DNA from 2 places in the Lactobacillus paragasseri genome. Region 2 is predicted to be linked to the other one. Evidence: a T-box and tRNA genes for the amino acid it is inferred to sense, from the RefSeq annotation. Region 2 holds a T-box; the other holds one or more tRNA genes.

Region 1 (7,948 bases), 330 kb from region 2:
AAACTTTTCTTCAAATTTTTTAATTTCATCTGGTTTCAAGAAATAGCAGTTCCAAGACTTAAATTCATCTTTTACTTTGTTGTAAATTTCTTCATCAACTACTACAGAGTTTTCAGATGAACAAATCATTCCATTATCAAAAGTCTTAGACAAGACAATGTCATAAACAGATTCTGGAATATTAGCAGTCTTTTCAATATAAGATGGACCATTACCAGGACCAACACCAATAGCAGGCTTACCAGATGAATAAGCTGCCTTAACCATTCCGGGACCACCAGTAGCCAAGATAGTTTGAACATTTGGATGATTCATTAAAGCACTAGTGGCTTCAAGACTTGGATATTCAATCCATTGAATAGCATCTTTAGGTGCACCCGCCTTAATTGCAGCCTCACGAATAATTTCACCAGTTTTTACACAACTCTTCTGTGCTTGTGGGTGAAAACCAAAAATAATAGCATTTCTAGTCTTTAAAGCAAGCATTGCCTTAAAAATTACAGTTGAAGTTGGGTTAGTAACTGGAGTTACACCAGCAATTACACCCTTAGGTTCTGCAATTTTGACTAATTGCTTTTCCTTATCTTCTTCAATAACACCTACAGTTTTTTCGTGGCGAAGACTATTCCAAATATTTTCACTAGCAAACATGTTCTTGATTGTTTTGTCTTCTACTACACCACGACCAGTTTCTTCAACTGCCATTTTTGCAAGAAGATAACTGTTTTGCTCTCCAGCACTTGCAATAGCTTCACATATTTTATCAACTTGTTCTTGATTGAAATCGGCCATCTCATCTAAAGCAACATGAGCTTTTTCAACATAGCCATCAATCATTTTATTTACATCAATTGTTTTTTCTTCTTTTGTAGCCTTTTTATCTTGCACCATCTAAATTGGGCCTCCTACTCGGAAATCTAGGCATATTTTTATGAACAATGACAGTATAGCGCCTATCTTAGACATTTGTAAATGACTTTGTGCACTCTTTTACAAATTCACAATATGATAAAAAGTAAGAAATAACTGTTTTCAGTAATGATATCGTTTACATTTTTAATAATATTGAAAAATATTTCACAATTGAATTTTGCTTTACGATCTTATAAAAAATATTAAAACCTATACGTTTTAGCTATTGTCATAGATTTTTATGTTAAAATTTTAATAAACTATGAAAGGAGTTTTATATTTTAATGTCAAAAAACAACTCAGAAGCATCTGAGGTTAAAACTATGAAACGTAGTTTAACAAATACCCATATTCAACTAATTGCATTGGGGGGAACGATTGGAACTGGGCTTTTTCTAGGAGTTGGAAACAGTATTGAACTAGCCGGACCAGCAGTAATCTTCATTTATTGTCTAGTTGGCTTCTTCCTTTTTCTTTTAATGAGAGCTCTAGGAGAATTGATACTGTCTGATATTAAAAAAAATACCTATATCGATTTTATTACAGAATACCTAGGAAAAAGCATTGGTACAACAACGGGATATTTGTATTGGTTTAGCTGGCTCACGTTAGCTATGGCGGAAATTACCGCCTTAGGTATTTACTTTCAATATTGGTGGCCAAATTTGCAAAGTTGGATTCCGGGATTAATTACTTTATTAGTTTTACTATCTATTAACCTAATCTCAGCTCGAGTATTCGGTAACTTAGAATTTAGTTTTGCAATTATTAAAATAGTAACAATTATTGCATTTGTTATTCTAGTTTTTTATTTATTAATCACAAACTCTGCAACAAAATACGGACAAGTAAGCTGGCGGAATATGGTAATTGATGGCGGAATTTTCGCTAAAGGTCCCAAAGGCTTCTTATTAGGTTTCCAAATGGTTATTTTCAGTTTTATCGGAGTTGAGCTAATTGGATTAACAGCTGCAGAAGCAAAAGAACCAAAGAAAACCATTACTCGAGCAATTGATCAATTACCAATTAGAATCATTTTATTCTATGTCTTAGCAATTTTAAGTATCTTATTAGCTATTCCTTGGGATAAGGTTTCCACTTCTAGTTCACCATTTGTTCAGGCATTAGGTGCTACTGGTATTAAAAACGCTGGCTCAATAATTAACTTCGTTGTAATAAGTGCAGCTATCTCATCAACCAATAGTTTTATCTATAGTGCAGGACGTTTATTATTCTCAATAAATTATAAAGGTAAAACTAAATTAAGTAGGCATTTAGGAAAACTAGATCATCGACAATTACCTAAAAATGCATTAATATTTTCAACGATTTTAATTGCTTTAGCTCCACTTTTAAATTTATTTTTAAAAGATGCGTTCACATTTATTTCTGCTACAGCAACTAGCATGTTTTTAGTCATTTGGTCAATCATGATTATCACCCACATGGCTTACCGAAAGAAAACCTTAGAAAGCGAACTACCAACCTTCAAAATGCCATTATATCCTTTATCTGATATAGCAGTACTAACTTTCTTTATAGCTATGATCATTATTCTATTAATTTTTCCAAATTATCGTATTCCAATGATTAGTGCAGGCATAATTTTCATAGTACCAGTATGTATAACTCACTTTATACAGAAAGAAATGAATTAGTTCTTTACAGTCTCTAGTTAACCCTAGAGACTTTTTATATACTCTATTAACCTACAAAAAAAGAGAGAATGAAAATATTTTCGTTCTCTCTCTTTCATTTCTTCATTTACTTACTCCGGCTGGCAGGCTCGAACTGCCGACCCTCTGATTAAAAGTCAGATGCTCTACCAACTGAGCTAACGACTCAATGGAGGATACAGGGCTCGAACCTGTGACCTCCTGCTTGTAAGGCAGATGCTCTCCCAGCTGAGCTAATCCTCCATTTAGCACGGCGACTGCCTACCCTCGCAGGCAGTTTCCCACCAACTACTCTCGGCGTTAAGAAGCTTAACTTCTGTGTTCGGCATGGGAACAGGTGTATCCTTCTTGCCATCGCCACCGTACTCTTTCTGAGCTTTTACACTCAAAACTGAATATAATCTTCCGCTCTAAACCTTTGAGCTTTGGTCAAGTGCTCGACTGATTAGTACTAGTCCGCTCCACATATCGCCATGCTTCCACTCCTAGCCTATCTACCTCATCGTCTTTAAGGTGTCTTACTGCTTGCGCATCGGAAATCTCATCTTGAGGGGGGCTTCGCACTTAGATGCTTTCAGCGCTTATCCCTTCCATACATAGCTACCCAGCGATGCCTTTGGCAAGACAACTGGTACACCAGCGGTATGTCCATCCCGGTCCTCTCGTACTAAGGACAGCTCCTCTCAAATTTCCTACGCCCACGACGGATAGGGACCGAACTGTCTCACGACGTTCTGAACCCAGCTCGCGTGCCGCTTTAATGGGCGAACAGCCCAACCCTTGGGACCGACTTCAGCCCCAGGATGCGACGAGCCGACATCGAGGTGCCAAACCTCCCCGTCGATGTGAACTCTTGGGGGAGATAAGCCTGTTATCCCCAGGGTAGCTTTTATCCGTTGAGTGATGGCCTTTCCATGCAGTACCACCAGATCACTAAGCCCGACTTTCGTCCCTGCTCGAGGTGTACCTCTCGCAGTCAAGCTCCCTTATACCTTTACACTCTGCGAATGATTTCCAACCATTCTGAGGGAACCTTTGGGCGCCTCCGTTACATTTTAGGAGGCGACCGCCCCAGTCAAACTGCCCACCTGACACTGTCCTCCAGAACGCTCAGCTCTGCGAGTTAGAGGATCCATCAAACAAGGGTAGTATCCCAACATTGCCTCCAGTAAGACTAGCGTCCTACTTTCTCTGGCTCCTACCTATCCTGTACATGTTTAACAAATACTCAATATCAAGCTACAGTAAAGCTCCATGGGGTCTTTCCGTCCTGTCGCGGGTAACCCGCATCTTCACGGGTATTATAATTTCACCGAGTCTCTCGTTGAGACAGTGCCCAAATCATTACACCTTTCGTGCAGGTCGGAACTTACCCGACAAGGAATTTCGCTACCTTAGGACCGTTATAGTTACGGCCGCCGTTTACTGGGGCTTCAATTCAAACCTTCGCTTACGCTAAGCTCTCCTCTTAACCTTCCAGCACCGGGCAGGTGTCAGCACCTATACGTCATCTTACGATTTTGCAGATACCTGTGTTTTTGATAAACAGTTGTTTGGGCCTATTCACTGCGGCTGATCTTTTACCATCAGCACCCCTTCTCCCGAAGTTACGGGGTCATTTTGCCGAGTTCCTTAACGAGAGTTCTCTCGCTCACCTGAGTGTTCTCCACTCGACTACCTGTGTCGGTTTGCGGTACGGGTAAAATTGCTCTGGCTAGAAGCTTTTCTTGGCAGTGTGACATCATGACCTTCGCTACTTTGATTTCACTCCGCGTCACAGCTTGAAATCTAAAAATAAGCATTTGACTCATCTTTTTTCTTACTGCTTGCACATGTTTTTCCAGCTACATGCGTCATTAGCCTCCTGCGTCCCTCCTTTGCTCTTATCGAACAATTTCAGTACAGGAATCTCTACCTGTTGTCCATCGGCTACGCCTCTCGGCCTTACCTTAGGTCCCGACTTACCCTGGGCGGACGAGCCTGCCCCAGGAAACCTTAGTCTTTCGGCGGATAGGATTCTCACCTATCTTTCGCTACTCATACCGGCATTCTCACTTCTAAGCGCTCCATTAGTCCTCTCGATCTAACTTCTCCGCACTTAGAACGCTCTCCTACCACGCATATCCTTTGATATGCATCCACAGTTTCGGTACTATGCTTAGCCCCGGTACATTTTCGGCGCAGCGTCACTCGACTAGTGAGCTATTACGCACTCTTTAAATGGTGGCTGCTTCTAAGCCAACATCCTAGTTGTCTACGCAACTCCACATCCTTTTCCACTTAGCATAGATTTGGGGACCTTAACTGGTGATCTGGGCTGTTTCCCTTTCGACTACGGATCTTATCACTCGCAGTCTGACTCCCGTGCATTGATATCTGGCATTCGGAGTTTATCTGGATTCAGTAACCCCTGACGGGCCCCTAGTCCAAACAGCGCTCTACCTCCATTATCATTCACACGAGGCTAGCCCTAAAGCTATTTCGGAGAGAACCAGCTATCTCCAAGTTCGTTTGGAATTTCACCGCTACCCACAACTCATCCCCGCGATTTTTAACTCACGTGGGTTCGGTCCTCCAGCGTGTTTTACCACGCCTTCAACCTGGTCATGGGTAGGTCACTTGGTTTCGGGTCTACGTCATGATACTCTCTCGCCCTCTTCAGACTCGCTTTCGCTCCGGCTCCGTCTTTTCTGACTTAACCTTGCACCATAACGTAACTCGCCGGTTCATTCTACAAAAGGCACGCCATTACACTTTAATGTGCTTTGACTACTTGTAGGCACACGGTTTCAGGTTCTCTTTCACTCCCCTTCCGGGGTTCTTTTCACCTTTCCCTCACGGTACTGGTTCACTATCGGTCACTAGTTAGTATTTAGCCTTGCGAGATGGTCCTCGCGGTTTCAATCGGGATTCCTCGTGTCCCGACCTACTCAGGATCCTGCTAAGTCTCTCTGCAATTTCGCTTACGGGGCTCTCACCCTCTCTGGCTTATCTTTCCAGATAATTCTGCTATCGCTTCAAGTACTTTATTGCAGTCCTACTACCCCAACTGGCAAGCCAGCTGGTTTGGGCTCTTTCCTGTTCGCTCGCCGCTACTTGGGAAATCGATTTTTCTTTCTCTTCCTGCAGCTACTTAGATGTTTCAGTTCACTGCGTCTTCCTTCAACAGCCTTAACAGCTCTTGATAATACCTCGCGGTATTGGGTTCCCCCATTCGGATATCTCCGGATCATCGCTTACTTACTGCTCCCCGAAGCCTTTCGTGGTTCGTCACGTCCTTCATCGGCTTCTAGTGCCTAGGCATTCACCATGCGCCCTTTTCTACTTGACCTATTTCAAGTTGAGTTTCTCTCTCTTCTCGGTCGCTCTTCAATCTGTTTTTTCGATTGTCTCGGTTTTTTGCTTTAGATTATATTCAGTTTTCAATGTACTAGCTCTCTGAGGTATTACCCTCAAAACTAAACAAAGTTTCTCAGTGTGCTTCCGCTTGGCTTTCTCGATGACTTCTCTTTAGTGCTCTCGCACTCTCCATCATCTTTCGCCTTCCTTAGAAAGGAGGTGATCCAGCCGCAGGTTCTCCTACGGCTACCTTGTTACGACTTCACCCTAATCATCTGTCCTACCTTAGACGGCTGACTCCTATAAAGGTTATCCCACCGGCTTTGGGTGTTACAGACTCTCATGGTGTGACGGGCGGTGTGTACAAGGCCCGGGAACGTATTCACCGCGGCGTGCTGATCCGCGATTACTAGCGATTCCAGCTTCGTGTAGGCGAGTTGCAGCCTACAGTCCGAACTGAGAACGGCTTTCAGAGATCCGCTTGCCTTCGCAGGTTCGCTTCTCGTTGTACCGTCCATTGTAGCACGTGTGTAGCCCAGGTCATAAGGGGCATGATGACTTGACGTCATCCCCACCTTCCTCCGGTTTGTCACCGGCAGTCTCATTAGAGTGCCCAACTTAATGATGGCAACTAATGACAAGGGTTGCGCTCGTTGCGGGACTTAACCCAACATCTCACGACACGAGCTGACGACAGCCATGCACCACCTGTCTCAGCGTCCCCGAAGGGAACTCCTAATCTCTTAGGTTTGCACTGGATGTCAAGACCTGGTAAGGTTCTTCGCGTTGCTTCGAATTAAACCACATGCTCCACCGCTTGTGCGGGCCCCCGTCAATTCCTTTGAGTTTCAACCTTGCGGTCGTACTCCCCAGGCGGAGTGCTTAATGCGTTAGCTGCAGCACTGAGAGGCGGAAACCTCCCAACACTTAGCACTCATCGTTTACGGCATGGACTACCAGGGTATCTAATCCTGTTCGCTACCCATGCTTTCGAGCCTCAGCGTCAGTTGCAGACCAGAGAGCCGCCTTCGCCACTGGTGTTCTTCCATATATCTACGCATTCCACCGCTACACATGGAGTTCCACTCTCCTCTTCTGCACTCAAGTTCAACAGTTTCTGATGCAATTCTCCGGTTGAGCCGAAGGCTTTCACATCAGACTTATTGAACCGCCTGCACTCGCTTTACGCCCAATAAATCCGGACAACGCTTGCCACCTACGTATTACCGCGGCTGCTGGCACGTAGTTAGCCGTGACTTTCTAAGTAATTACCGTCAAATAAAGGCCAGTTACTACCTCTATCTTTCTTCACTACCAACAGAGCTTTACGAGCCGAAACCCTTCTTCACTCACGCGGCGTTGCTCCATCAGACTTGCGTCCATTGTGGAAGATTCCCTACTGCTGCCTCCCGTAGGAGTTTGGGCCGTGTCTCAGTCCCAATGTGGCCGATCAGTCTCTCAACTCGGCTATGCATCATTGCCTTGGTAAGCCGTTACCTTACCAACTAGCTAATGCACCGCAGGTCCATCCAAGAGTGATAGCAGAACCATCTTTTAAACTCTAGACATGCGTCTAGTGTTGTTATCCGGTATTAGCATCTGTTTCCAGGTGTTATCCCAGTCTCTTGGGCAGGTTACCCACGTGTTACTCACCCGTCCGCCGCTCGCTTGTATCTAGTTTCATTTGGTGCAAGCACCAAATTCATCTAGGCAAGCTCGCTCGACTTGCATGTATTAGGCACGCCGCCAGCGTTCGTCCTGAGCCAGGATCAAACTCTCATTTTCCTTCTTGAAAATGAGCTTTTTATCGTTTAGCTCTAAAACTTTCTTTGAGTTATCTCAAATTTATTGCTTGCGAATTGACTTCGCTTTTGTTTGGGATTTTTATATCCCGCACACTTTCAGCGAAACTTTGTTCAGTTTTCAAGGTACTACCGTTGCCGTGTGACAACTTTTATATTATATCATGCCTCTTGAGTTTTGACAAGTCTTTTTTCCTCTTTCTCATCTCTCTCAAATGA
Region 2 (7,948 bases):
AACTTATTCGCCAACTATAAAAGTCGAGAAAAATCTTGATGCTATCAAGAAGGCTTCCCTTGAATTGATGCAAGCAACTTTTAAGGATGGAATGACTTTTAAAGTTAATACTAGACGCAGTGACCATGAGTTTGAATATGACACTAATCAATTAAACGCTATGATTGGTGACTACTTATTTGATAATATGGATAACTTAAAGGTAAAGATGAAGAAGCCTGATTTAGTCTTGAGAATTGAAGTTCGTCAAGATGCAATTTATATTTCAAATCAGCTTCTCCACGGTGCAGGTGGGATGCCAGTTGGTACTGCAGGAAGAGCAGTAATGATGCTTTCAGGTGGAATTGATTCGCCAGTAGCTTCTTATCTAGCAATGAAGCGTGGAGTTGAAATTGATATGGTTCACTTCTTTAGTCCACCGTATACTACTGAAAAGGCACTTGCAAAAGCAAAAGAACTTACTGGGATTTTGGCTAACTATTCTGGAAAAATCAATTTTATTGCAGTACCTTTTACTGAAATTCAAGAACAAATCAAAGAGAAATTACCAGAAGGTTATTTGATGACCATTCAGCGTCGCTTTATGCTTCAATTAGCAGATCGTATTCGCGCAATGCGTGGTGGTTTAGCAATTTTTAATGGAGAATCTGTTGGTCAAGTAGCTTCCCAAACGTTGGAATCAATGGTTGCGATTAACGATGTTACTTCAACACCTGTTCTTCGTCCGGTAGCCACAATGGATAAAACCGAAATCATTAAGCTAGCTGAGCAAATTGGTACTTTTGATCTTTCTATTGAGCCATTTGAAGATTGTTGTACTATTTTTGCGCCACCTCGTCCAAAGACTAAGCCTAAGTTAGACGAGGCTCGTAAGTTGGAAAACAGACTTGATGCCGAGAAAATGATTCAACGCGCAATTGATGGAATGGAAATTACGCCAATTTATCCAAATCAAAAATTCTTGGATGATAAGGCTCAAGAAGATGCAGACTTATTGTAAAAAAAGTGCTAGCAACCGCTAGCGCTTTTTTGGTTTGAGAAAGATATAGAAATGAGAATTGACAAGTATTTAGCTAATATGAATGTTGGCTCGCGTAAAGAAGTTCATAGTCTTATTAAAAAGAAAGTTGTGACGGTTAATGGAGAACTAGTAACTACGCCAAAACAACAAGTTAAAGAAGACGATTTGGTGGTAGTTGATGGAAATGAAATTGCGTACCAACAGTATCATTATTTTTTATTAAATAAGCCTAAAGGTGTGATTTCAGCAACTGAAGATAGAAGTCAGCAGACGGTTATTTCATTGCTTAAAACAAAAGATCGTTATCAAGGTATTGCTCCAGTAGGTAGACTAGATAAAGACACTACAGGTTTATTGCTTTTAACAAATGATGGAGCTTTAGCCCATGAGCTACTTGCTCCCAATAAGCATGTGACTAAAGTATATCGTGCTAAAATTTCAGGTGTAGCAAGTGAAGGAACAATTAAAACATTTGCTAGTGGTATTACCTTAGGCGATGGTACAAAATTAAAACCAGCAAAATTAGAAATTTTAGCTCAAGATAAAGTTCATAATTTGTCGCAAATTGAGATTCAAATTCAAGAAGGAAAATATCATCAAATCAAGCGAATGTTTGGAGCGGTTGGCATGAAGGTCTTAGAACTGGATCGAATTTCAATGGGTAAATTATCTTTGCCGACTGACTTAAAACGCGGACAATATCAAGAAATTACTCGAGATAAAATTAAGTAAGGAAATTTAAATATGAAAAAAATTATTTTTGTAATTTTCTTTATTTTAGTTTTTCCTTTCACCTGTGGCTTTTTAAATATTGCGCATCGCGGAGATAATGAACAGGGTAAGTTTGCTGAACATAGCTGGATGGCTTATGACCGAGCGCTTTGCGCACAAGTTGATTATTTAGAACTTGACTTACAAAAAACTTCAGATAATGTTCTGGTAGTAAGTCATGATGATAATTTGAGTAGAGTTTTTGGCGTTGATAAAATTATTGCCGATTATCCATATCAAGAATTACTTTCATATAAAAATCAAAATGGTGAATCTCTCCATAGTCTTGGAGATGTATTTAAACGTTATCAAAATTCAAATGTAAAATTCATGATTGAACCTAAAGATAACAGTGAAGAAGACATTAAGCTGTTACTTAATTTAATTAGACAATATCATTTAGAAAATCGTGTATTATTAGAGTCATTTTCTAAAACAGCCTTGATGCAAATCTCTAAAATTAATCCTCAAATTCCTACAATGCAATTAGCTGGTGAATTTAATTTATCACCTTCAATGCAATATTATGCTAATAATTTTTATTCTAAAAAAGTGGCTGACTACTTAAGTGAGCATAATAAAAAGTATTTACTTTGGGGCGTTAATAAAAAAGTGCAAATGAAACAATATTTGCAGCTAGATAAGAATGTGTCGGGTTTGTTAACTGACTACCCAGTTGAATTAGCAAATATTTTACATAGCAGTGATATTTTTAAAAGAAATTATGAAGCTAGTTCTTTTCCTAGTAAATCAATTTCTGGTCTGATGTATTTAAAAAATGGAAGTTCAGTTGAAGTTGATCAGGTTAAAATGAAAGATAATCAGCTTTTTTATCATGTTAGGCCTGATCTTTGGCTAAGTGATCATAATTTAAAAAATTCGGATCACTCTGCTCCTAAAGCACAGACTGGAAAAATTAAGCTTCAAAAAGAAACCTTGATTTATACAGATCCTTCTTTAAAAAAATATTCTGGAAGGAAATTACCTCAAAACGGTACATGGAATTATTTTGCGGTGAAAAAAGTACATGGAAAAACTGTTTACAATCTAGGTGGAGCGCAATGGGTAAAACAATAAAGTTTTAATTGCTAGTTTACGTAAAAAATGGTAAACTTATACTCAATATATATAGGGAGTAACCGGCATAAGGTGTATTTATGGCGTCAAAACGAAATTAATTTTTCCGCTGTAAGTTTAAATGGTGAGACTATTGGCTAAACATTTTTTGTTCAGACAGTGGTCTCTTTTTTTATGCCAAAGTCTGTTTTTCCTATTAGATGGAGGGTTTAAGTGAAAGCATACTATCGTGAAAGCAAAGAAGAGCTTATCAAAGAATTAGGAGCTAATGAAAAGCAGGGGTTAACCAATAAAGTTGCTCAAGAAAAATTAGCACAAGTAGGACCAAATGCTTTAATCGAAGGTAAGAAAAAAAGTATTTTAGAAGTCTTTTTAGAGCAATTTAAAGATTTAATGGTCATCATCTTGATTGTTGCCGCTGTGATTTCTGCGTTTACTGGTAATTTAGAAAGTACTGCAGTTATTATTGTTGTTTTAATTTTGAACGCAATTTTAGGAACAGTCCAACATGTTAAAGCTGAAAAATCATTAGAAGCCCTAAAGTCTTTGTCAGCACCTGCGGCAAAAGTTTTAAGGGATGGTAAAAAACAAGAAATTGCCGCAAAAGATGTTGTTCCTGGCGATATTCTTTTACTTGAGGCAGGCGATCTAGTTACTGCTGATGGTAGAATTTTAGATAATTTTTCATTACAAGTAAATGAAAGCTCCTTAACTGGTGAGTCAACTAATATTGATAAATTAGATACAACTTTTGATAAGGAAGTTCCCTTAGGAGACAGAGTAAACATGGTTTATTCTAGTTCGCTTGTAACATATGGACGAGCAAATGTCTTAGTTACAGCAACTGGAATGGATACTGAAATCGGTAAGATTGCCACCTTAATGAATGAAACTAAGGAGCGCAGAACGCCTCTTCAAGTTTCACTTGATCAATTTTCATCACGCTTGGCAACCGCAATTTTGATTTTCTGTGCCTTGATCTTAGGATTACAAATGTGGCGTGGTCAACCTTTACTAGACGCGCTATTATTTGCAGTAGCACTAGCTGTTGCTGCTATTCCAGAAGCTTTAAGTTCAATCGTTACAATTGTTCAAGCTATGGGAACGCAAAAAATGGCTAAGGAACATGCCATTATCAAAAATTTAGCAGCTGTTGAATCATTGGGCTCAGTTTCAGTAATCTGTTCTGATAAAACTGGTACTTTAACTCAAAACAAAATGACTGTTGAAGATATTTATATTGGTGGTGAAGTTCTTAAGCCCGAAGAACTTAACTTAAGTAATCAATTGCACCGCTATTTACTATATGATGTAGTTTTGAATAATGATGCTAGTTTATCTGATGGTAAGAAGATTGGTGACCCAACAGAATCCGCATTGCTTGAAATGTATCGTAAGGTACCAGGAATTGATCTTGGAAATGGAAAGCTAGGTTTATCAGAGAGTGAATTAAGAAATCACTTAGATCGTTTAGAAGAAGTACCATTTGATTCTGACCGTAAGTTGATGAGTACTAAGCATTTAATTCATACTGTTCCAACAATTTTTGTTAAAGGAGCAATCGATGTCTTGCTTAAGCGCTGCATTAATATTCGTTTTGGGGATGAAGTGCGACCACTAACTGAGCAAGACCGAAAGAATATTTTAGCTCAGAATAATCATTTTTCAGAAAATGGTTTAAGAGTGCTTGCATTTGCATATAAAGAGAGCGATGAAGAGTTATCTGCCGATACTGAGAAAGACTTAACTTTCATTGGTTTAGTTTCAGAAATGGATCCACCGCGAGAAGAAAGCGTCGCAGCCGTTGCTCGCGCAAAAGAGGCCGGTATCAGAACGGTAATGATTACAGGTGACCATAAGGTTACTGCGGTAGCTATTGCTAAAAAGATTGGTATTTTTAACGACGGAGATATTGCTTTAACTGGTTTAGAGTTAGATGCTTTAAGTGATGAAGAACTAGACCAAGAAATTGAAAAAGTCGCAGTTTATGCTCGTGTTTCTCCAGAAAACAAAATTAGAATTGTTAACGCGTGGCAAAGAAAAGATCATATTGTATCAATGACTGGTGATGGCGTTAACGACGCTCCCGCCCTTAAGAAAGCTGACGTTGGTGTAGCAATGGGTATCACAGGTACAGAAGTATCAAAAGATGCAGCAAGTATGATTTTAACTGATGATAACTTTGCTACAATTATCAAAGCTGTTGCAAATGGTAGAACAGTTTATGAAAATATCAAAAATGCGATTGGTTACTTATTATCGGGTAACTTATCGGCAATTATTACCGTTTTATTTGCTTCAATTGCTGGATTGCCAGTACCATTTGTTGCAGTACAACTTTTATTCATTAACTTAGTTACTGATTCGCTTCCAGCTTTAGCAATCGGAATGGAGCCAGGAAATCCTGATATTTTAAAGCGTAAACCACGCGATCCTAAAGCTAGTTTGTTAGATAAACCATTTGTTACTCAAATCAGTACGCAAGGCTTCTTAATTTCGTTAAGTGTTATTACTGCATTTTTAATTGGCTTAAAAGACAGTCCTGCAATTGCATGTACTATGGCCTTTTCAACTTTAACATTTGCACGTTTGCTTCACGGTTTTAATTGTCGCTCACAACATAGCATTTTTAAAATTGGATTTAAAAACAATTGGTACAGTTTAGCAGCCTTTGCATTAGGCACTGCACTTTTAGTCTTAATTCTCTTTGTACCAACACTTCATGGCTTATTTGCTGTTCAACCATTAAGCGGACAAGAAGTTTGGCTAATCGTGATTTTAGCAATTATTCCGACAGTTTTAATTCAGTTGGTAAAAGTAATCAGAGAAAATAGAGGTTAATTCTCACCTTTTCTCTTGTTTTCTTTCATGCTATAATCATAAACAAAGCAGGAATCAAGAGGAGTAAATTCGTATTACAGAGAAAAGTCAGTATGCTGAGAGACTTCAGAATTTTACGAGTAGCTTGATTAGCTGATTAATTGAACTTTAGTAGGTTAATCCGGACACTTCAGCACCGTTATCGCTTATAAGAGAGGTATACAATTGTATACTTAACGTAGGTGGTACCGCGGAAAATTTCGTCCTAGACAATATAAGTTGTCTAGGACTTTTTTATTGGAGGAATTTTAATGACAGATTTAGCACCTAAATATAATCCTAATGAGGTTGAAAAAGGTAGATATCAAGAATGGCTTGATGAGGATCTTTTTAAGCCATCTGGCGATAAAAAGGCTCACCCTTATTCAATTGTTATTCCACCACCAAATGTAACTGGAAAATTACACTTAGGACACGCTTGGGATACCGCAATTCAAGATACATTAATTCGTTTTAAGCGAATGGAAGGCTATGATACTCTTTACCTTCCAGGTATGGATCATGCTGGTATTGCTACTCAAGCTAAAGTGGAAGCAAAGTTGCGTAAACAAGGTAAAGACCGTCACCAGATGGGACGTGAAGCTTTTGTTAAGCAAGTTTGGGACTGGAAAGATGAATATGCAAATATCATCAAGGGTCAATGGGCTAAAATGGGACTATCTCTTGATTATTCAAGAGAAAGATTTACTTTAGATAAAGGTCTTTCAAAAGCCGTTAGAAAAGTTTTCGTTCAATTATATAACGAAGGACTAATTTATCGCGGTGAATATATTATTAACTGGGATCCAGAATTACAAACTGCTCTTAGTGATATTGAAGTTATTCACAAAGACGATAAGGGTGCATTTTACCATGTAAAATACCCATTTGCAGATGGATCAGGCTTTGTTGAAATTGCAACTACTCGTCCTGAAACTATGTTTGGTGATACAGCTGTAGCTGTTGCACCAGGGGATGAGCGTTATAAAGATATTGTAGGAAAAGAATTAGTTCTTCCACTTGTTGGTCGTCATATTCCAATTATTGAAGACCAACACGTAGATCCAGAATTTGGTACTGGTTTAGTTAAGATTACGCCAGCGCACGATCCTAACGACTTCCAAGTAGGTAACCGTCATAATCTTGAAAGAATTAATGTAATGAATGATGACGGAACTATGAACGAAGAAGCTGGTAAGTATGCTGGTATGGATCGTTTTGAAGCTCGTGAGGCTCTAGTTAAGGACTTAAAGAAAGAAGGATACTTAATTAAAGTTGAACCAATTGTTCACTCAGTTGGTCACTCTGAACGTTCTGGCGTTCAAGTAGAGCCTAGACTTTCAAAGCAATGGTTCGTTAAGATGAAGCCACTTGCCGAAGAAGTTCTTAAGAATCAAAAGACTGATGGTAAAGTTAACTTTGTTCCAGAACGATTTGAAGGTACTTTGAACCACTGGATGGAAGATGTTCATGATTGGGTAATTTCTCGTCAATTATGGTGGGGTCACCGTATTCCAGCTTGGTACAACAAGAAGACTGGTGAAACTTACGTTGGCGAAGAAGCACCTAAAGATATTGAAAACTGGGAACAAGATCCAGATGTTCTAGATACTTGGTTCTCAAGTGCACTTTGGCCATTTTCAACATTAGGCTGGCCAGATACTGATAATCCAGACTTTAAGCGTTACTTCCCAACTAACACTTTAGTTACCGGATATGACATTATTTTCTTCTGGGTATCAAGAATGATCTTCCAAGGTCTTCACTTTACTAAGAAGCGTCCATTTAAAGATGTTGTTTTGCACGGTTTAATGCGAGATGAACAAGGACGCAAGATGAGTAAATCACTTGGTAATGGTGTTGATCCGATGGATGTTGTTGATAAGTATGGTGCCGATGCTCTACGTTGGTTCTTATTAAACGGTACTGCTCCTGGTCAAGACACTCGTTATGATCCAAAGAAATTAGCTGCTGCTTGGAACTTTATCAACAAAATTTGGAATGCAAGTCGTTTTGTAATTATGAACTTGCCTGAAGATGCAAAACCTGCTCACATGCCAGACACTACGCAGTTTGATTTAGCAGATAGCTGGATTTTTGATAGATTAAATCATACTGTATCAGAAGTTACTCGTTTATTTGATGAGTATAAGTTTGGTGAAGCTGGTCGTGAACTATACAACTTTATTTGGAATGACTTCTGTGACTGGTACATTGAAA

The links. The T-box of region 2 lies ahead of LpgJCM5343_RS06100 (valine--tRNA ligase). A T-box ahead of a tRNA ligase gene usually reads a tRNA of that ligase, here a tRNA-Val.
Region 1: it encodes a tRNA-Val, which carries the amino acid that the T-box ahead of LpgJCM5343_RS06100 (valine--tRNA ligase) is inferred to sense. The anticodon was not compared.

Annotation. Positions count from the first base shown of each region.
Region 1 is NZ_AP018549.1:1,588,397-1,596,344, forward strand. Features, by position in the region: gene adhE (bifunctional acetaldehyde-CoA/alcohol dehydrogenase) at 1-891, opposite strand, end outside; gene LpgJCM5343_RS07720 (amino acid permease) at 1,197-2,570, shown strand; tRNA gene LpgJCM5343_RS07730 (tRNA-Val) at 2,759-2,831, opposite strand; rRNA gene rrf (5S ribosomal RNA) at 2,837-2,953, opposite strand; rRNA gene LpgJCM5343_RS07740 (23S ribosomal RNA) at 3,014-5,919, opposite strand; rRNA gene LpgJCM5343_RS07745 (16S ribosomal RNA) at 6,140-7,712, opposite strand.
Region 2 is NZ_AP018549.1:1,259,829-1,267,776, reverse strand. Features, by position in the region: gene thiI (tRNA uracil 4-sulfurtransferase ThiI) at 1-1,000, shown strand, start outside; gene LpgJCM5343_RS06115 (pseudouridine synthase) at 1,052-1,753, shown strand; gene LpgJCM5343_RS06110 (glycerophosphodiester phosphodiesterase) at 1,766-2,869, shown strand; gene LpgJCM5343_RS06105 (cation-translocating P-type ATPase) at 3,083-5,710, shown strand; T-box leader at 5,752-5,960, shown strand; gene LpgJCM5343_RS06100 (valine--tRNA ligase) at 6,001-7,948, shown strand, end outside.